Regions from separate parts of the Neobacillus niacini genome, predicted to be linked through region 3. Evidence: predicted binding sites of a transcription regulator. Region 3 holds the regulator's gene; each other region holds the start of a gene.
What was found. Region 3 encodes Rex, which represses fermentation and respiration genes when NADH is low (regulators of the CRP and FNR family bind a similar motif). Its sites were predicted from a motif close to TTGTGAAATATTTCACAA; they were not measured.
Positions count from the first base shown of each region.

Region 1: the regulator Rex is predicted to act here: its motif matches at 5,038-5,055, upstream of ACN6MT_RS29055 (4Fe-4S dicluster domain-containing protein).
Region 2: the regulator Rex is predicted to act here: its motif matches at 3,309-3,326, upstream of ACN6MT_RS04835 (cytochrome C).

Region 1 covers NZ_CP183883.1:5,906,601-5,913,994, forward strand. The annotation lists gene ACN6MT_RS29035 (molybdopterin-dependent oxidoreductase) at 1-1,565, opposite strand, end outside; gene ACN6MT_RS29040 (TorD/DmsD family molecular chaperone) at 1,555-2,175, opposite strand; gene ACN6MT_RS29045 (hypothetical protein) at 2,177-2,407, opposite strand; gene ACN6MT_RS29050 (molybdopterin-dependent oxidoreductase) at 2,944-4,998, opposite strand; gene ACN6MT_RS29055 (4Fe-4S dicluster domain-containing protein) at 5,142-5,708, shown strand; gene ACN6MT_RS29060 (PucR family transcriptional regulator) at 5,733-7,310, shown strand.
Region 2 covers NZ_CP183883.1:1,016,714-1,024,107, forward strand. The annotation lists gene nosD (nitrous oxide reductase family maturation protein NosD) at 1-205, opposite strand, end outside; gene ACN6MT_RS04825 (hypothetical protein) at 202-768, opposite strand; gene nosZ (Sec-dependent nitrous-oxide reductase) at 836-2,704, opposite strand; gene ACN6MT_RS04835 (cytochrome C) at 2,721-3,164, opposite strand; gene ACN6MT_RS04840 (Crp/Fnr family transcriptional regulator) at 3,397-4,140, shown strand; gene bshB2 (bacillithiol biosynthesis deacetylase BshB2) at 4,939-5,610, opposite strand; gene ACN6MT_RS04850 (YojF family protein) at 5,629-5,979, opposite strand; gene pdxK (pyridoxine/pyridoxal/pyridoxamine kinase) at 6,130-6,957, opposite strand.
Region 3 covers NZ_CP183883.1:584,859-592,252, reverse strand. The annotation lists gene tsaD (tRNA (adenosine(37)-N6)-threonylcarbamoyltransferase complex transferase subunit TsaD) at 1-780, shown strand, start outside; gene ACN6MT_RS02600 (Gmad2 immunoglobulin-like domain-containing protein) at 1,298-1,804, shown strand; gene ACN6MT_RS02595 (ABC-F family ATP-binding cassette domain-containing protein) at 1,838-3,757, opposite strand; gene moaC (cyclic pyranopterin monophosphate synthase MoaC) at 3,944-4,441, shown strand; gene ACN6MT_RS02585 (redox-sensing transcriptional repressor Rex) at 4,473-5,126, shown strand; gene ACN6MT_RS02580 (YdiK family protein) at 5,173-5,373, opposite strand; gene ACN6MT_RS02575 (CPBP family intramembrane glutamic endopeptidase) at 5,370-6,092, opposite strand; gene groES (co-chaperone GroES) at 6,375-6,662, shown strand; gene groL (chaperonin GroEL) at 6,716-7,394, shown strand, end outside.

The DNA.
Region 1 (7,394 bases), 670 kb from region 3:
GATCCTACCTCTAACTCATTCAATTTCTTAGAAAGGCCCATGGCAATCTCTAAATCACTTTTCGTTTCATATAGCGGCTTGATTGCCTGCTCGTTGGCATTCATCCAATAATGCCAGTAACTCACGTTGATTCCTACCGTCTCAAATGGTGTTGTCACTGGTAAGACAATATCCGAATATTCTACTGTTTGATTCATATATAGATCCGCTGTCACAATCAAATTCATTTGATCAAATGCCTTTTTGACTACATTTGGCTCGGGGTCTTGAGCAATTGGATTACGACAGGCAATCCACATCATTTTTATCGGTGGATCATTAGCTTCAAGGACTTGAGCACCAAAATTATTCATATTGACATAACGATCAGCTTCGCCTTTCGTTCCTTCAGGTGCTCCAAAGCTCATCGTATGGTAATTAAATCCCCATGTCTCTCCGCCGATATAATTAACGCCGCCGCCTTTTTTACCGATATTTCCTGTTATCGCTGCAAGGGCATCAATTGCGCGAACCATAGAACCGCCATTTGTATGACGCTGCATTCCGAAACCAATCCAAATATTCGCTGGCTTTGATGTTGCATATTCACGGGCAATTCTCTCAATCACCGGCTTTGGTATGCCTGTTTTTTCAGCTGCCCATTCAACCGTAATATTCTTTTTTACATATGACACAAATTCTTGAAACCCAACGGAATGGTTATTTACCCATGCTTCATCAAATAGGTCATGATCGAGGATGTACCGAATCATTCCAAGCGCTAAGGCTCCATCTGTACTTGGTTTAATTTGAATATATTCATCCGCTTTTGAAGCAGTTTGCGTAATCAATGGGTCAATGACAACAAGCTTTGTCCCTTTTTCTTTCGCCTGCTCAATAAAGTACATGGAGTGGGCTGACGTCCAGGCAGGATTCGCTCCCCAAAGGATAATATACTCCGCATCCATAAATTGCTCTGGATCATTGTTATAAGCCGTTCCCATATCAAAGGCTTGGGCGTCTGAACCGGCTGGGTCACAAGGAGTTCCTTGCGCACGTGTGGTAAACCCAATACTCGAAAGCATTCCTTCTGTTGCGTAGTTTAATATATTGAAGTTACCGGAATACTTATTTAAGCAAATTGGCAGCGTGTTTCCATATTCTTTTTTTATATCAAGCATTTTCTTGGCAATGATTGTATAGGCTTCATCCCAGCTAATTCTTTCCCAATTTCCCGATCCGCGTCCTTTCTGCCTCATAGGGTATTTAATTCGGTCTGGAGAATAGACGATTCGTGGATACGTATTTCCTTTTACACAAAGTCTTCCTTTTGTGTAATGGTTATTTTCATTGCCAGTAACAAACGTAATTCTACCGTCTTCTACTGTTGTGACAATTGAACATGTATCATAACAATTTCGAGGACAGGCATTGAAAAATTGTTGTTTTTGGCTATTGGACTTCGCAGCTGCTGTTGGGACGAGGCCATTCGTTGCTTTACTTCCGATTGCTCCGAGTCCTAAAAGTGTACTTAATGCTGCAGAACCCTTTAAAAAGGTTCGACGAGAAACATTTTCAGTTAACATCTTTATTCCCACCTTCCAGTTGTAAAAATTCCTTTAATATAACGGCCATCGCGTGTGTGATGGGATTTTGATTATTTTGTAAGATTGATTCACAATGCTTAAAACCCCATTGCAAAAGATGTTTTTCTAAGAACATCTTGTAGATTTGACGATGATCTTCAATCGTTGGCTGACTTAAGACATGAAGTATGAATTCCAATTCAAATTGGATGTGATCATCTGGAATCTGCCCTTCATTCGCCACTTGAAGTCCAACATAACGGTAAAAGTTCCGTACATTCAACGTTTCCTGTTGCAAAACGTTTCCTTCATAGTTCCGATAGCTAGATTCAAATGGTGATGCTAATAACTTATTGGGACCCACAAATAAACGATTGTAATCATACTCAAACGTTTGAATATTTCTCTCTGTTACTCCTTCTAACACCTGTAAGCTTTGAGCCACTTCATCTAGTAAACTTGTATATTGATATTCCTTAATTATCTGGACTACCTGTTTCCACTGTTTTCGAGTCAGTTGAAGTAAATCCCCTCGATAGTAATGACAAAACAACTGATAATAGAACGATCGTTCTTCAGGTTTCATTACCGTTTCTTGTGTAATGGTCATATTATTCAACCTCGTTTTTTAACTGAATTTCCTTCTGAAGCTTCTCGAATTCTATCTTTTCCTCATCCGTTAATTTCATTTCTTTCTCTACAACAGGATTTGGATTACCCACATATTCTTCATTTGGAACCATTTGAATTTTTGCTTTTATACTTTCTTCTGCTTGCTGTTCACAGCCTAACAGTGAAATGACACTCATTAGATTGATTAATAGGAAAAGAAAAGTTTTCATATCTCTTTAACTCCCTTCTAATTCTATTAACAGAATATCATGTTCAACAGTGAGCAAATGTAGAAGTGTAAACATACTTTACGCTTCAATGGTGTAGAAAAATGAATTTAGGGCTTCTAGACACACCTTGTTCATCATTTCATAATATTTTAGACAAACTTTCGTTCACATATCTTCTTTTTTTAAAGGCTCTGTTAAATAAGGCTGTTGAGTTACGCTTCAGGAACCAGCGAGAGTAAAGTAAGCGGAGACTTTCCGGTTAAATGCAGAATGGAGCTTTTTTCAAGGTATATAAGGGGAGGTTTTCCGGTTATGCAAAGAAAAATCTTCAATTTTTGAATTTTCGAGTCAATAGGCGGAATCTCTCCGTCTGTTTATGCTATTTTTAATCATAATTACGAATTAAGCGGAATTCCTCCGTGTATTTAAATTCCTAAAATTCACAAAAGTCAACAATATCCTTTAACACAGCCTTTTTAAAAAAATGGATGACTTTCAAAGGTTGTACCAACCCATTGAAAAGTCATCCACTCTCTTTAATTCGATAGATTTTCAATATTTACATGTACATTGTTTAATGCATTGCCTTTTCCACCTGTCACGAATTGTCCCATATCAGAAGGGGTAAAGGTGATCAATTTATTGATTAACGGATGGTTCGGATAAATCAATAACGTCTGCTTTTGTACATCATGGGAGTATTTTGCACGAATGATAATTTCTCCACTTTTACTTAAAAGCTTCACCATCGTATCATTTTGAATATTCTTTTCTTTTGCCAGCTTTGGATGAAGATACACAGATGGCTCTTGGTTGATTTCCTTAAAGGAGTTCAGATTTAGAAATTGTGAATTGATTCTGAAAGGTTCATGATTTAATAATAATGTATACGGGTATTGGGCATCCATCTGACTCCCCGCCGGTTCCAATCCAAATGGTGAAAGTTGATTCTTTTTTGCTTGGAAGGAATAAAGTTCGATTTTTCCTGAAGGTGTCTGGAAATGAAAATCCTCCCATGCCGTTTTAGAATGATCTACTCTCTTTGGTCCGCTCAACAATTCTCGCCAGTTTTTTATATGAAGTTGTTCATATAAGGTATCTGTAAATTCTTGTTCAATAAATTCCTCATCTGTTAAATGAGAAGGAAATGAACTAAACCCCTCCTTATATTCGTTTAACTTCTTCGATAGTAATCGCGCAATTTCTAAATCACTTTTGCTCTCATAGTAAGGCTCAATCGCTGGTTGGTTAATGCTAATCCAATGGTGCCAATAACTAGAAACGACTTCCCATTCTTCAAATAACATCGTTGCAGGCAAAACAATATCAGAAAATTGAACGGTTTCAGTTAAAAAATGTTCAACCGTCACAATTAATTCCATAGCCGATAGAACTTCTTTTAATTGTTTTATATTTGAACTTTGAGTGAGTAAATTCCTGCAAGTAATCCAAAGAAATTTGACAGGCGGGTCTTGTTGTTTTTGAACATCAAGAGCAAAATCGTTCATATCGATGGTCCGTATTTCGTTTTTTTCTATCCCATCTTTTTGGAGGTAATTCAAGATTTGAAAAGTAAACTTCTCCGTTGTCCTCTTTCCAAATTGTACACCGCTACCCTTGATCCCAACATTTCCAGTCATCGCAGCTAGAGAATTAATAGCACGGACATTTTGACCGCCATTCATATTTCTCTGCATTCCAAAGCCAATCCAGATGGTAACCGGTTTGTCGTGACATAATCGTTCTGCTAGGAATTTTATCGCTCCTATACTCTGTCCACATTCTTTTAATGCATCATCCATGGAAAACTGCCGAATATGCTCCTTTAATTCGTTCCAACCCACTGTATGTTTCTCAATAAATTCAAGATCATATAATTCATGATCGATAATGTATTTAGCTATTGCAACTGCGAGAGATCCATCACTACCAGGTTTCACTTGAATAAATGCATCTGATTTTTTCGCTGATTCCGTATAAATAGGATCAATGGTAATGATTTTCGCTCCACGTTTTTGCGCCTCATATATATAGTTCATAGAATGAATGGACGTCCATACAGGATTTACTCCCCAAAGGATAATCGTTCTGGCATGATGAACATCTTCCATATCAGAAGTTTGACATGCACCATAATCGTAATGTAATGCGTCCATTCCTGGTGCCCAACATGGGTTCCCAATGGCCCTTGAAGTATTGCCTAATCCATTAAAAAAACCTTCCATTGCATGATGAAGTACACCCATATTACCTGAATATTTATTTAAAGCTAATGATAAATGGGAATCATAACGTTCGTACAGTTCAATCATTTTATTCGTAATCGTTTCTATTGCTTCTGACCAAGAAATTCTTTGCCATCTTCCACTTCCCCGTGGAACCTGTTTCATTGGATATTTTAGCCGTTCCTGATGGTAGACTTGATTCATATAATTATATCCTTTTGCACATAGTAACCCCTTTGTATAACCATGCGCTGGATCACCTGTAACCTTTTCTAATTGTCCATTTTTTGTAAATCCGAGAATGCTGCAAGCACTATAACAATTACGCGGACAGACATGACGAGTTATTTTATAGCTTTTGTCCATCAATCTCATTCTCTCCTTTACAATAAAAGTGTTTAAAAATTGTTACATTTTTCACAATGTATATAGTTAAAAGTCCTATACAATAAGTATATAAAAATATTGTAAATTCAGAGGACGAAATAATGGCAAAAGGGTGACGATATATGAAACAATTGGGTTTTTTAGTTCATATAGAACAGTGTTTAGGCTGTCGATCTTGTGAATTTGCATGTAAAAATGAACACGGTCAGAAGGATTCATTTCGAAGGAAAATTCATACTGTCTCTGACGCTTTCATGAAGAATGGACAACGTTTTCACCATTTTTCCATGTCATGCAATCACTGTTCTACTCCTGCCTGTCTGTCTAATTGCCCTGAAATGGCCATTAAGAAGAAGGCAAATGGAATCGTGATTATAGATCACTTGAAATGTACAGGCTGCTCCCGCTGCGTAACGGCTTGCCCCTTTGACGCGATTTCTATCAATATGATAACTAAGAAAGCTGACAAATGTGATATGTGCTATGATCGACAAATGCAAGGTGATTCTACGATATGTGTTTCATCATGTCCTGTAAATGCAATTGAAATTATTGATTTGAACGATCCCGTGAACGCTCATTATGATAAAGCTGTATATGGATTTAATATGAAAAAAATGACCAATCCCTCGATAAGATTTGATACTCAAACTGAACCTTCCAAGCTGCGTTTTTGGTCTAACTCATAAACGGATATTAAGGAGATTGACAATATGCTTACTTTTCAGGAACTGATATGCGCCTCTCCTTTTTACCATGCCGAAATTATTGGCGGATGGGAAGGTAAGGAGAAAGGCTTTTTACGGGCTGAGGATAACCCTCTTAATTTAGGCGAACCAACATTATTTATGGTGCGAAGCGACCACCAGACGATATCACGGTTGGATGAACTTATTGCACAGCAAAACGTACAGGGTATCCTTTTATATGGAGGGGTAAAACCTTATATTCCTCACATGATGATTGAAATCATTGAACACTTCAATAAACCGGTTTTATTTTTAAAAGAAGAAATCAATTCTACAACCACAAAAAAGAAAATTACAGATCTTTCACAACTTAAATCCCTAGGTTTATATCATTATGTATTCGAACATACCACAAATTATTGGCTGCAATTGATTGATGAAAAAGGCTTGGCGGGATTTTTACAACGTCTTTCTTTATTGTTAAATCAGAAAATCTTTCTATTGGATGAACACTTTTATCTTCACTCTACACAAGATAGCGATGGAAAACATGATCAATTCAGGCATTTCTCATCGATGTATGATGAGCAAACCGCTTCCAATAAAAGGGAAGTGTTTTCCATGGTACAAGATGGTCAATATCATTATTTCCTTTTTCCCTTATTAGCTGACGACCATCTTTATGGATATTTCCTTTTTCAAGAACAACCTAGTATGATGATTGATGTTTGTACGGAGCAAGTCATACATGCTATTCCAGCACTTCTATCTTTTTTAAAAAAAGAAGAGGCCGTACTTCGAGCCCATCAATCCTATCAGGAAAGTTTCCTTTATAACCTTCTTTATAATAACTTAGATTCAGAACAGGTACTGATTAAACAAGGGAAACAATGGGGCTGGGATTTCACGAAGCCAACAGAATTAATGATAATGCGGTTAAATCAAAAAAACGAAGCAGCTAAATTCAGTATTGATATAGACTCGATAATTAGAAAGGTCCGTTCCCTCATTTCAGCTCGATTTTTACAAGCGATTACTTTCCCTATGCAAGGGGATATTATTATGATTGTTTTTGATTCTGTACACCTTCTCCCTAAAGAGAGGAAAGAGTTTACATTATCTTTAGGACAACAAATCCATAAAAAGGTCGAACAGGACCTTCCGGGTCTAGCATGTGAAATTGGAATTGGCCGCCATTATCCTTCAAATATGGAGTTATTCCGCAGCTTTTATGAAGCAAAGGTGGCTCTAGAATTAGGAAAATATGAAATCAGGCATGAGGCTGTCCGTCACTTTGAGAACATTGGAATCGTCAGACTTCTATCCAATATTCATCACCATGTACTAAAGGAATACTATGAGGAAGTGTTAAAAGACCTATTCTTAGATCAAGAAAACAGTGCGGTTAATATTGAAACATTAGAAGCATTCTACCAAAATAACGCAGATATTAACCAAACGGCTGGACAATTATACATTCACCCAAACACCTTACGAAAGCGGCTAAAAAAATTAGAATCCATTCTAGACATCGACTTCAATCGACTAGATGACCTTCTAGAAATTTACGTAGCTTTAAAAATAATCAAAATGATAAGATAGGTAAAGGTGACAGGCACCACCAAATTAATAATGTTACTCATTATTCTAAAGTGATATTAATAGGCGAAGGAAATTCATCATTGA
Region 2 (7,394 bases), 430 kb from region 3:
TTATCACCGTATTAATAGTGCCAACTAAAGTCACTGATTTATTGATGACGATATTGCCCTCATATGTTTTATTTTCAAGTTGTAAAACTGCTCCTTCTTCCAAGCTGTCGATCATGGCTTGCAAGTTTTCGGCAGCACTATTTTTCTCGGGAAATACTAGAAAAGTGATAGAGAAAACGAAAAGAAAGAGCAGTAATTTTTTCATCTTGTTCGATCCTTCCATAGCGGAATCAATAATAAAATAAAGGCTGCAATTAGGAAATAAGAGCCGTAGCCAAGGATACTTTCTGTGACAAAGTTTGCAACTGTATTATGCCCGATAAGCGGCGGAACAAATGGGTCAATTTTTATCGGTGCGGTTGGACTTAAGTTGGTGCCGAATTTACGAAGGGCACGTGAAAGGTCCCAAACACCGAGACTGCCGCCAAGGATAAACACACCAATTAAACCATATAGCACTGATTTTTTTCGCAGAATGGCTGTCAATAGAGTAATCACGGCTAAACCAATTACTAAGTAGGATAGATAGGCTAATTCTGGGAAGTTCTCCTCGCTGAAGTTTTCCATTCCAATGTAGTGGTTCAGACCGTTAACGATATCAATCTCGCCTTCGAGCTTATTAGGGTAAACAATGATATTTAACCCTTCTGGATACTGCGGAGCAAAGAAGATCATTTGCCACCAAGGAAAGAATAATGAAAGTCCGACTAGGACGGCAGCAAGGGCAATCAATATCGATGAAACAAGTGATAATTTTTTTGCCTTCATGTAAAACAAGTCCTTTCTAAATGGAGAAGGGTACCAATTGATTCAATTGATACCCTTACCATCCATTTTACTTTGTAGGTTTAACAAGGAAGTAGCCAGTCATTTCTTGGTGCAGGGCTGAACAGAAGTTAGTACAGTAAAGCGGGAACGTACCTGCTTTGTCTGCAGTAAATTCTAGCGTATTCGTTTGGCCAGGCTGAACTTCCATGTTTAAGTTATAGCTGTTGATGGCAAATCCGTGGGTAATATCCTCATCAAAATCCGTATTCGTTAAGTGGATAAACACCTTATCTCCTTGATTGACTTCAATCACATCAGGTCGTTTTGCTTTTGCGTCAAAGATAAATTTTGACCGCATGGCGATACCGTAGACATGAACTTCATTTCCATTGCGGACGATTTTCGCATCCTCTTGCTTGTAGGTTGCAAGCTTGTTGTTTTCATCCTTCGGATAAACTTCAATCGTTTTAATCTTATCTGCCTTAATAATTTGAGCGTAGTGCGGCTCAGGGTTTACAGGTGAAGATTGAATCACTTTCATCTTGCCGCTGATATCAATCAATTGCATAGACTCAGGATGTGAAGGTCCAACGGATAAATAGCTGTCTTTTGCAATTTTGTTCAAGGCAATCAGCCATTTTCCATCAGGTGAAACAGTATCACCTTCAGCTGCTACAGAGTGGCCTGGTGAATACTGAACAGGAACACGGTCTAACGTTTCGCCTGTTTTAGGATCCCATTTCACGATTTCAGAAGAAATGAACATCGTTGTGTAGGCCATACCCTTATCATCAAACTGAGTGTGAAGCGGTCCAAGCGCGTTTTCAGGGTTAACTTCTCTTTCCATGACAGATTCATATTTTAAGATTGGAATACCGTTACGTTCACCAGTGAAATCTTGGTTTTTAACGGCTTCAAATGCTTTTTCAAAAGAGAACACTGTCATAGATGGTGCAAGCTTACCTGAAGCGATAAAGTGCTTACCGTCAGGTGTTACGTCCACACCATGCGGTGATTTTGCAACAGGAACTAAGTAAATACCGCCCTTATGCTTTTCAGGGAAAATCATTTTTTGACCAGTAACTTCATCATATTGTCCCTCAGCGACCATTTTCTCTAGCTCTTTCCAGTTAAAAAGAACAATGTAGTCACGGTCAGCCTGAGAGGCGTTAATTTCTAGATTCGTAGTTGCTTCTTCTGTGTTGTAAGTGGTCATAACTGCCCAATCAGCAGAGCTTTTCTTTCCGGCGTCTGATAAATCATAAGACCATGGCGGAAGCGCCACTTGGTAGGCAATGTTAAGCTTTTCTTTGTTTTGGTCAAAAGTTACGGCTGACATTACACCGCGGTACTGGTCGCTGTATTCGTCTAAAGACTTGTATTCAGAGCCAATTGGAACCGCGAAACGTGTTGGCAGGAACATGTACTCAGTATTCTCCGTAACGAACGCCGCACAGTGCGGACCGCTTGTGTTTGGAACATTAATAATGTCTTTAACCGTAAACGTTTCTAAATCCATCGCTGCTGCACGGCTGTTTCCGACATCTGTGGCAAACATGTATTTACCGTCATAGTCACCTTTTGTTTCAGAGAATGCTGGGTGATGGAGGTCTCCCCATGTGTACCCGCCCATCATTTTCTTAGAATGCTCATCAAATCCATATCCTGTTGCAGAGTCTTGTGAGAAGACCGGTACGGTACGGATATGACGCATGGATGGAACACCATAGATAAACATTTGACCAGAGTGGCCGCCTGACGCAAATAAGTAATAATCATCTTTTTCACCGAAGGGAACATAAACTTTCTCTGCGTTACTTTTCGTACTTCCTGAGGCAACTTGAGTGTTTGTGCTCTGTGAAAAATCGGCAAATGAAATCGTTGCTGCTACAAAACCTGCTAGTAAACCAGAGGCAATTGGAACCCATTTCTTCATCTATCACACCGCCTTTTTATTTTTCAGAAGCTTGTTTCAACATATCTAGCACTTGTGTGCGTTCTTCATCTGTTAATGGATTGCCGCCAATTACACTCGACATTACGGCTGAAGTTGGTTCTTTTAAGAATTCCTCAATCGGCTTGCCGTGTTTGCCTTCAACCTCAGTAAAGGCTTTAGAAAGGTCTGGACCAGTGGCTCCACCTTTTAAGCCAAGTTTATCAACAGCGTGGCAGCCGAGACAGCCCTTGCTGTTAAGAATGTTATCGGCGTCAACAGCAGCTGTTTCCGTCTTTGTTTCTTCCTTTTGGTCTTCTGTTGTGCTTTTTTCCTCGGTTGGCTCTGTTTGAGCAACTTGAGGCTGTTTATCAGAATCTCCCATAATGACACCAAACACCAAGTAACCAAGACCAAAACCAATTACAATGCTGACTGCAAAGCTGATAATTGCCTTTTTCATACTTCCCCCTCCTTCTGTCTATTCAACAACTTCATCCTAATCGGATTTCAAGCGTGAATTTGTGATGAACCTCACTGTTTTTTATATAATCTTGAACGTTTTGTGAAGGAGCTTGATATGTAAGTGTTTTAAAAATTGAACGTTTTGTGAAGATAATCACTTCGAGCTGCGGCTTTTTTTACTACAATGGGAAGTAACAAATAAATGAAACTTTAAGGAGAGGAGGGCAAAAATGAATCCCGTACATGCTTTAGAGGAACAGCCTTTAGGAAGAGTAAGGGCGTTGAAACTCGAAGACTTCCTGCGGAAAATTGTGATTTTTAAGGATTTATCGGCGAAATCCCTTCATCTTATCGCAAATCGTATTCAGACGTTAAACGTTAAAAAAGGAGTACAAGTGATTTGTGAGAATGACGCGGCCAAAGGGGTGTTTTTTATCCAAGCTGGAGCCGTAAAGCTGACGAAACAAGATGAAAGTGGAAATGAGATCATCGTTTGTATGAAGCAAAAGGGCGATGTGTTTGCGGAGGCTTGTCTGTTTTCAAAGACTTCAGAGCTGTATCCAGCCACCGCCACCATGCTCCAAGATGGACAGCTTTTCTATTTGGATAAAATGGAATTAGAGAAAGGGCTTCATGAATATCCGGAGCTTGCTGTTCAAATGATTCAATACATGAGTGATTCGCTGCGCGAGATGACCTCAACATTAAGGGACGTAGCGTTGTTAGATGTTTATGCGAAGACAGTGAAGACGTTAGAACGGTTAGGGAATAAATTTAATACCTCTACATCAAGATGGAACATTGAGATACCCTTGACGATTCAGGAGTTTGCAACCGTGGTGGGGACAACGAGGGAAAGTGTAAGCCGGGTATTTTCAAAATTGAAAAAAGAGGAAATCATCGAAATGAAATCAAGGAAAATCATTATTCTTGATATGTGCCGGCTTTGTGCGCTGATGAATCATTCCTATTAAAATAAACCCTTCGTCCATGTTTTTGTTGGGCGAAGGGTTTGTTTGTGAAGATAAGGCTTTTTAAGGACAAAACTCAGATGAGCTGGTAGAGATATGTCCTCAATAAGGGCTCTTGAGGAAAACTTAGATGAGCAAGTAGAGATATGTTCTCAATCAGGGCTCTTGGGGACAGAACTCAGATGAGCTGGTAGAATATGTCCTCAATCAGGGCTCTTGGGGACAAAACTCAGATTAGCTGATAGAGATATGTCTTCAATAAGGGCTCTTGGGGACAAATCTCAGATTAGCCAGAAGAGATTTGTCTTCAATAAGGGCTCTTGGGGACAAAACTTAGATAAGCTGGTAGAGATATGTCTTCAATAAGGACTCTTGGGGACAAAACTTAGATGAGCCAGTAGAGATATGTCCTCAATAAGGATTCTTGGGGACAAAACTTAGATTAGCTGGTAGAGATATGTCCTCAATAAGGGCTCTTGGAGACAAAACTCAGTTGAACTAATAGAGATTTGTCCTCAATAAGGACTCTTGGGGACAAAACTTAGATGAGCCAGTAGAGATATGTCCTCAATAAGGACTCTTGGAGACAAAACTCAGTTGAACTAATAGAGATTTGTCTTCAATAAGGGCTCTTGGGGACAAAACTCAGAAGAGTTAGTAAAGATATGTCCTCAATAAGGGCTCTTGGGGACAAAACTCAGAAGAGTTAGTAGAGATATGTCCTCAATAAGCAGTCTTGAGGACATATCTCTAATGAGTCAGCCTGAAATTGTCTTCAATAAGTATTTTTAGTGAAGAGAGTTATTTTTCAAATTTATACGTCCAGAATCGTTCGTTGTTAATCCATACCATCATTTGTGGGTCTTGGTTTTTCAGCTTCTCCGTCACGTCGCCAAACATTTGCTCTGTTTGGGAACGATGTGCTTGGATCGCAGCAAGCTTTTTATCCGCAACGGCGCTAATATTATGGACAATGTCGGCCTCACCGAGTTCCTCGACACAATTGTTTGAAAAAGCCACACAATGCAGTGTAGGTCTTGCGTCCGCGGGGAGTTTTTCTACTGCTCTGACAACGGCCGCGCCGGTGGCGTCATGGTCAGGGTGAACAGAGTAGCCTGGATAAAAAGTAATGATTAATGATGGATTTACTTCATTTATGATAGATAACATCGCATTTGCCAGTTTTTCATCGTCTTCAAACTCAACCGTTTTATCACGGTACCCAAGCATTCTTAAATCCTGGATACCTAATGCCGCTGCAGCAGCCTTAAGTTCTTCTTTTCTAATTTTTGGGAGATTTTCACGGTTGGTAAAAGGGGGATTCCCCATATTTCTTCCCATCTCGCCCAAGGTTAAACAAGCATAGGTGACAGGAGTACCATTCTGTACATGAGTGGCGATGGTTCCTGACACTCCAAATGCTTCATCATCCGGATGTGGAAAGATGACTAATACATGACGTTCTTTTTCCATAATAGGCAGCTCCTTCCTTTACTCAAACGGTGTAGCACTGATTTCAAGAGCTACCGCGAGTTTTCCTTTGTTATCATGACCAGCTAGAAGCAAACGGTTTTGCTCATCTACTTCAAAATGAGTGAGACCTTCCGCGTAAATCCAGCCAAGGTTTATTTTTAAGCCAACACGATAGGGGTCGTTTCCGGTGATTTTCCCAATTTCGTATCGAACCAATGCGTTGCGGATATAGGCACCTGCTGAAAAGAAAGTTTGATCATGATGAGATGCATAGGCACCATTTGTCGTTTCTAAGTGAATGTATACATCCTGGTTCGCGTATGCGTTAATCGCTTCTTGAACCTGGCGATGATTCTTAATCGGTTCCATAATTCTATCTCCTTTCTCTATGCAAGGTATGTAATCAAAACAAGTGTATTTAATAATGTAACTATCATACTAAAATCACATTGAAAAAGCGAAATCCTTGCTTTAAAAAAACCAGAGTCGAACCCAAGGTCCGACTCTGGTTTTTTACCATTAGCAATCTGTGCAGTATTCCGTTTTAGCACCGCGGTAGGCACCATGCCAAGTAGGTCCGACAAATTCATTTAGGCGGAAGCCCTGGCTGATGGCAGCTGAAATGAAGTCTTTTGCCACCTCGACCGCTTCAACAACAGAACTGCCTTTAGCAAGCTCTGCTGTAATAGCAGACGAGAAGGTACAGCCTGCTCCGTGTGTAAAGTTTGTTTCCACCTTCTCAGATTCAAATACAGTAAAGTTTTTGCCATCGTATAGAAGGTCAATGGACTTTTCTTCTGTTAAAAGCTTGCTTCCGCCTTTAATGACAACATACTTTGCACCTAAATCATGTATTTTTACGGCAGCTTCTTTCATCTGCTCTAATGTTTTAACCGGACCAGTTTGAGCTAATTGGCCTGCTTCGAACAGGTTCGGTGTCACAACTAACGCACGCGGTAATAATAGCTCACGCATAGCGTCGGTCGTTTCTGGATTTAAGACTTCATCCTCACCCTTACAAACCATAACAGGATCGATTACGACAGTTTCTAATTTATGTTCATCAATGACTTTTGCCACTAACTCAATAATCTCAACAGTACCAAGCATACCTGTTTTCATTGCGTCAATTCCTACAGATAAGACAGTATCAATTTGCGGTTTTAATGTCTCAACGGAGATTGGAAAAACACTATGGTGCCAATCCTTTGGATCCATCGTTACGATAGTAGTCAGGGCGGTCATCCCATAAACACCTAACTCTTGGAATGTCTTTATATCGGCCTGAATCCCTGCACCCCCGCTTGTATCTGAACCAGCGATTGTCATAACCTTTTTGATTGTCATATGTACTCCTCCTAAAACGAGTTGGTGAATCTCACTATTCCTATTATAAAACAAACATGAAAATATAGTAGAAATTTTACAATCACTCTGATTTTGTCGGAAACATGACAATTTACCGTTTTTACCCTAATTATATAGTTTTATGTGATAAATCTTACTTCAGAGAAAAATGACTCATCGTACGATAGTACTAAAGATACACGTGAATAATTGGTATCGCTTACAATGCTTTATTTTATAGTCCTAAAGAAACTGAGTTGGACAAAAATTCGAAAATCCGACACAAAATCGACCGAAATTCGTCAAAGCCTGTGAATCAAGGGACCGACATTTATTATAGGTTTAATATAGATAGCTAATTCCTATTCATTGTGACAAATGTCGCTGAGAAGGCTGGGTAACATCATTACAATTGAAACGCCATGAAGGTATTTCCT
Region 3 (7,394 bases):
GTAACAGAAGGGCCAGGTTTAGTTGGAGCGTTGTTAATTGGTGTTAATGCAGCTAAAGCCCTAGCATTTGCCCATAACATTCCACTTGTTCCTGTGCATCATATAGCAGGACATATTTATGCAAATAGATTAGTTAAAGAACTTACCTTCCCTCTTCTATCCTTAGTGGTATCTGGAGGTCACACGGAGCTAGTCTATATGAAGGAGCAGGGGCATTTTGAAGTTATTGGTGAAACGAGAGATGACGCTGCAGGAGAGGCTTATGATAAAGTTGCAAGGACTTTAAAACTTCCTTATCCTGGTGGACCACATATTGACCGGCTGGCTCAAGAGGGCAGCGATACGCTCAATTTGCCAAGGGCTTGGCTGGAAGAAGGTTCATATGATTTCAGCTTTAGCGGATTAAAATCAGCGGTTATTAACACTGTCCACAATGCTGAGCAGCGTGGTGAAACGATCGCACCAGAGGACCTTGCCGCAAGTTTTCAGGAAAGTGTTATTGAAGTATTGGTGAAAAAGACAGTCAAAGCAACCGAAGAATATAAGGTTAAACAAGTGCTATTAGCTGGTGGTGTTGCAGCTAATAAAGGTCTTAGAAGAGAGCTTGAAAAAGCCTTTTCAACAAAAGCTGATATTGATTTGGTCATACCGCCATTAAATTTGTGTACAGATAATGCAGCCATGATTGCTGCCGCAGGAAGCATTATGTTTGATAAAGGGGTTCGCGCTGACCTCTCACTAAATGCAAACCCAGGTTTAGACATTGAATTATACAATTAGTTTAGAGTCCTTCTGGATAAGAAGGGCTTTTTTTATTGGAGAATTGGTTACGATTAAGATCGGATTGTGTCGATAAAATAGAGACGAGGAAAATTGGGCAACAATCAAGGCGGGATTGTGAACAAAAGCAATGTCGATGAAAAATCAGTCGAAATAAAGGTGCCTGTCGGTTAATCCACAATTTTTGGGGTTAAGAACCTACATTTTTGTGGATAACCTTTTACAAGAAATATGTGCATTAACTGAATTATGTGGATAAACCACCGTTATTTTGTGGACAATGTGGATAAGTAGAGTTTTTTCTGTGGATAATGTGGAAAAGTGTGAATAGACCCTAAACACTAAGTTTTTTATTGTTAATAAAGTTGTGGAAAAGGTATCATGAGGAGAAAATTGGTGGTTTTTCGCGGAATTTGTCGATTAGTTAGTGAAAATGTAAGATAATTTTTTGCTATGCAAAACGTTAAAATAGGTGAATATAATTAATAAACAATAATGTATTTAAAAGGAGCATAGAATGAAGGCAAAATTAATGCTATTATTAATGGTTTTATTTCTTAGTTTAACTGCCTGCAGCCAAGATTCTAAAACACAAAATGGTAAGGAACCAAATAGAACTGATTCGGGTGAAACAGATCAAGGTGAAAAAGAACCTGATGTAACAGAGGATGAGGAGAAAGACTCAGATGTTACAGTTGAAGAGGATATACAAGAAGAGGAAGAGAATAATCAGTTTGGAAATGATGTATTTAAGGAGGTAAGTGTTTCAACCTTGGAGGATGGCAGTATGTCCCTAAGGGGTAAGGCAAGAGTGTTTGAAGGTGTTTTTCAATATGCTGTTGTCTCTGGCACGGAGATATTGCTTGAAAATAATTATCAAACAGAGGGTGCACCTGCATGGGGGAACTTTGACATTACTATTGATAAGGAGTATTTGACAAAAGAAAAAGTTTCAATTGAGCTATTTGTATATTCAGCAAAGGATGGAGCAAAAACAGACATTTTAACGATTCCAATAAAATAAGGGTTGGATATCTTTATCCAAGCCCTTATTTGGCTATTCAGCCAGTTCAGCCCATTCGTCCATTAACTGTTCAAGCTCTGACTTCGCCTTTTCGTTATTTAAATTGATTTCTAGCACTTTCTCGTGGTCCTGAAATATTTCAGGCGCGCATAACTTTTCATCGTTATCCTGAATAAGTGCCTCCAACTCTTCTATACGTAATTCTATCTCTTCTAATTTTCTCTTACGCTGACGCTCCAGCTTTTTACTTTCTTTATCTTGAAGATACGAATTTTTATCTGGAACTTCGGAAGCGGTCTGTTTTTTTACGACGCTTGCGCTCTCTAAAGCCTTGAGCTCCTCCTCCTCAAGCTTTTTCTCCAAATAATAGTCATAGTCACCTAGATACTCTGTGCTGCTATCCTTACTAAGCTCCAGGACCTTGGTGGCTATTCTATTGATAAAGTATCGATCGTGTGATACAAAAATAATGGTACCAGGGTAGTCGACTAGTGCATTTTCAAGTACCTCTTTACTGTCTAGGTCCAGATGGTTCGTAGGCTCGTCCAATATTAAAACGTTTGCCTTCTCAAGCATTAATTTGGCTAGTGCCAATCTTGCTTTTTCACCGCCGCTTAATGTTGACACTATTTTTAATACATCGTCACCTGAAAACAGGAAGTTACCTAAGACTGTCCGTATTTCTTTTTCATTTTTTAACGCCCATTCATCCCAAAGTTCATTCAGAACCCGCTTATTAGAGGTCAATTCTGCCTGTTCCTGGTCATAGTATCCTATTGCTAGATTTGCACCATATTGAATGGTACCAGCAAGTGCAGGCAGTTTTTTGATGATGGTTTTTAAAAGCGTAGACTTCCCGATACCGTTAGGACCAACTAAGGCAATACTTTCACCACGATAGGCCCGCAATGAAATATTCTCAGATACTTTTTGTCCATCATAACCAACTGCTAAGGAGTCCACACTAAGTACATCATTTCCAGTTTGTTTCTCAATTTCAAAGGAGAAGGTAGCAGACTTCTCATCACCTAAAGGACGGTCCATCAAATCCATTTTCTCCAGTTTTTTACGCCGGCTTTGAGCTCGTTTCGTCGTAGACGCGCGGGCAAGGTTACGCTGGATAAAGTCTTGAAGATTAGCGACCTCCTGCTGCTGCTTCTCATAAAGCTTCAAATCGCGTTCATAATTCGCCGCTTTTTGATCAAGATAGGCGCTGTAGTTACCGATAAATTTTTGAATTTGCTTACGTGAGACTTCATAAACCTGTGTCACAACTTTATCAAGAAAATAGCGGTCGTGTGAAACGATCAATATCGCCCCGTCATAGCCTTGTAAATACTGTTCGAGCCAGGAAAGAGTATCAATATCAAGATGGTTGGTAGGCTCGTCCAGGATTAAAATATCTGGCTTGGTTAAAAGGAGTTTCCCTAAGGCAAGGCGCGTTTTCTGCCCGCCGCTTAAAGAAGAGATCATTACAGTATTATCGTGAAAATTTAATCCGTGCAGGATAGAACGAATATCTGCTTCATACTGATAACCGCCTTGTTCTTTAAATTTCACTTGTAGTTGATCGTATTCATTTAGGATTCTCTCGTATTTGCTTGTGTCCGCTATTGCAGCAGGATCTGACATTTGAACCTCGAGTTGTCGAAGTGACGCTTCCATAGCTCTTAGTGATTCGAATACGGTCAGCATTTCATCCCAAATCGATAAATTTGATTCTAGTCCAGTATTCTGGGCCAAATAGCCAATGCTTACCCCTTTTGGCTTAATAATTTCGCCGCCATCATGTGACAAATGCCCAGCAATAATTTTTAATAATGTCGATTTCCCTGCACCGTTACGCCCGACAAGTGCAACACGGTCCCGAGTTTGTAATTCTAATTTTATATTCGATAAAATAAGGTCTGCACCATAGTATTTTGCTAGTTGATTAACTTGTAATAATATCATTTTTTTCACCTCTATTACTAAAACAAGTGTACCTTATTCCACCAATGTCGGCAATAAAGTGGGATGTCATTGGAGAAAATAAGAAGGAATACTTAAAGAAAAAAATGTAAATTCGTCATCATTCGCTCAAAGTTTCACAGACAAAATGTTAAAAATATAGTATGATTTTGTGGGAGGATACTGTTTATGTCTGAATTTACTCATTTTAACGAAGAAGGAAGAGCGAAAATGGTGGACGTTAGCGATAAGCCAGAAACGGCTCGTACGGCACTTGCTCATTCCAGCATTACGGTTAGTAAAGAAATATATGATAAAATAACAAATAATGAAATGAAAAAAGGCGATGTTCTTGCAGTAGCACAAGTTGCTGCGGTAATGGGGGCAAAGAAAACGTGGGATTTAATCCCGATGTGCCATCCTATACCTTTGACGGGAGTTAATATATCATTCTCATGGGAAAAGGAACACGATGCCGCTTATACATTGAATATTTCAGCTGCTGTCAAAACAAAAGGAAATACAGGTGTTGAAATGGAAGCGTTAACAGCTGCTTCCACATGCGCACTTACTGTTTATGATATGTGTAAAGCAGTAGATAAAGGTATGGTTATTGGAAAAACCTATTTGGTTGAAAAAACTGGTGGGAAAAATGGGGATTTCCACCGAACCGAACAAGTTAGATAAATGAACAACTTTTTATGAGGGGTGGGAGAGTATGAGTAACGAAACAATGAAAATACCACAAGCGACAGCGAAACGGCTGCCCTTATATTATCGATTTTTAAAGAATCTTCACTCTTCAGGTAAACAGAGGGTTTCTTCTGCAGAATTAAGTGAGGCAGTGAAGGTGGATTCAGCAACGATTCGCCGGGATTTTTCTTATTTTGGTGCATTAGGGAAAAAGGGATATGGCTACAATGTCAACTACCTATTAACCTTCTTTCGAAAAACACTGGATCAAGATGAATTAACAAAAGTAGCGTTAATTGGGGTAGGTAATCTTGGAACTGCCTTTCTAAATTATAACTTTTTAAAGAATAATAATACAAAGATAGAATGTGCGTTTGATGTGGATCCGAACAAAATGGGAACGACAATCCGGGATGTACCCGTGTACCATATGGATGAGCTTGAGAAGGTATTAAGCAATGATGATATTCATGTTGCAATCCTGACGGTACCTGCTCCAGTCGCTCAGGTGATTACAGATCGACTTGTAAAATCCAATATTAAAGCGATATTAAATTTTACCCCTGCACGTTTAAATGTTCCTTCATCCATAAGGGTCCATCATATCGATTTGGCCGTCGAATTACAATCACTTATCTACTTCCTGAAACACTACCCAACAGAGGAAATAGAAGAATAAAGGAAAAGCCTTTTCACATGAAAAAGTGAAAAGGCTTTTTAAATGATTATTTTTTTATTTTGTCTTTATACCGATTGTAAAAGAAAATCATTCTTAAACCAGATCCGAAATCGAAAGTCGCTAGAATAACGAGCAGATAACTGAAGAACCCCCATCCGTTTAGGGTGACATCTTCAATTGCAAAATAAGTAAATAAACAGCCGAGCACGATATAAATAATCCCGGAAAACAAGGGTGAACGTCTCATAGAAAGCCTCCGATAAAGTTTTGAATAGCTTCTGCCTCACGAATGATTTCATTAATTTCATCTTTATAAACTGACTGAATAACGACAACTAATGTATTCATCGCAACATGGGCAAAAATCGGTACAAGGATATGTTTTGTTTTTACATAAAGAAATGCAAAAGTGAAGCCCATTGCGGAATAGAGCAGTATATGATGCGGCTCCATGTGGGCTAAGGCAAAAACAACAGAACTGATTAACGCTGAGAAGAAAAAGTTAAGTCGTTTATGGAGAGTACCGAAAATAATTTTTCGAAAAACAATTTCCTCTAATATGGGGCCAATTACCGAACTTACTAAGATGGCCAGCGGAAAGGATTCGATGATGGTAAGAATTTGCTGTGTGTTTTCTGAGCCCATCTCAACCCCGATAAGCCGTTCAATATTTGCAGCGAGAGCTTGTGCGAATAAAGCTAGAAATACCCCAAATACAGCCCAGACGGCGGCAAAGCCAAAGGAACTGCCCCTTTCATTCAATCCTGATTTCTTCATTTCTGTTCTTAAAACGAACAAAATGATGATTAGAGCAAGGGTGAAGCTGAAAATTAACCAGTAGGGAACAACGAGCCCTTGATTCATCCCTAAATAGCCAAATAGGAACATCAGTCCAGGAATTCCTACTAGGCTTGATAACTGCATGGCTATATAGACAATTAAAATAATCCAATATTCCCTTTTCAAATTAATAAATCTCCTTTAGGCAGCTAATGAAAATATTTTACCCTATTCTTCATTCTACTAATAATGGCAGGGTTGTTTCAATTTTAAAGATTCTCTTTAAAAACTATGTATATTCCTGCTTGTAAATCACATACTTGTAAGGTTGCAAAAAATTATAAAAAATTACTGCTTCATACTTGCAAAATTTTTTTCCATTTATTATTATAAGAATTGTGTTAGCACTCATGTTAAGAGAGTGCTAATAAGTCAGAATTACATATCTATTTGAGGAGGTTGTTTGATTTGTTAAGACCACTAGGTGATCGTATTGTCATTGAGCTTGTCGAATCAGAAGAAAAAACTGCAAGCGGTATCGTGTTACCAGACTCAGCTAAGGAAAAGCCTCAAGAAGGAAAAGTTGTTGCCGTAGGTACAGGCCGAGTGCTTGAAAGTGGCGAACGTGTTGCTCTTGAAGTTTCTGTAGGCGATCGTATTATCTTCTCAAAATACTCTGGTACAGAAGTGAAGTTTGAAGGAAACGAATATTTAATTTTACGCGAAAACGATATCCTTGCTGTAGTTGGACAATAAGGATTTTTTAAAAACAATATTGAGTTTAAAAAATACGAGGAGGTTTTTTGAACATGGCTAAAGAAATTAAATTTAGTGAAGAAGCACGCCGCTCAATGCTTCGTGGTGTTGATGCGTTAGCAGATGCAGTAAAAGTTACTCTTGGACCTAAAGGACGTAACGTGGTTCTTGAAAAGAAATTTGGTTCACCACTTATCACAAATGATGGTGTAACAATCGCGAAAGAAATCGAATTAGAAGATGCATTTGAAAACATGGGTGCGAAGCTTGTTGCTGAAGTAGCTAGCAAAACAAACGATGTTGCCGGTGACGGAACAACTACTGCAACGGTTCTTGCTCAAGCAATGATCCGTGAAGGTTTGAAAAACGTAACTGCGGGTGCTAACCCAATGGGTATCCGTAAAGGGATTGAAAAGGCAGTCACTGTAGCAGTTGAAGGCTTAAAGGCTATTTCTAAGCCAATCGAAGGCAAAGAGTCTATCGCACAAGTTGCTGCTATTTCTTCTGATGATAGAGAAGTAGGACAACTAATTGCTGAAGCGATGGAGCGTGTTGGTAACGACGGCGTTATCACAATCGAAGAATCAAAAGGCTTCACAACTGAGTTAGATGTGGTTGAAGGTATGCAATTTGACCGCGGATATACTTCTGCTTACATGGTAACAAACACAGATAAAATGGAAGCTGTATTAGAAAATCCATATATCTTAATCACAGACAAAAAAATCTCAA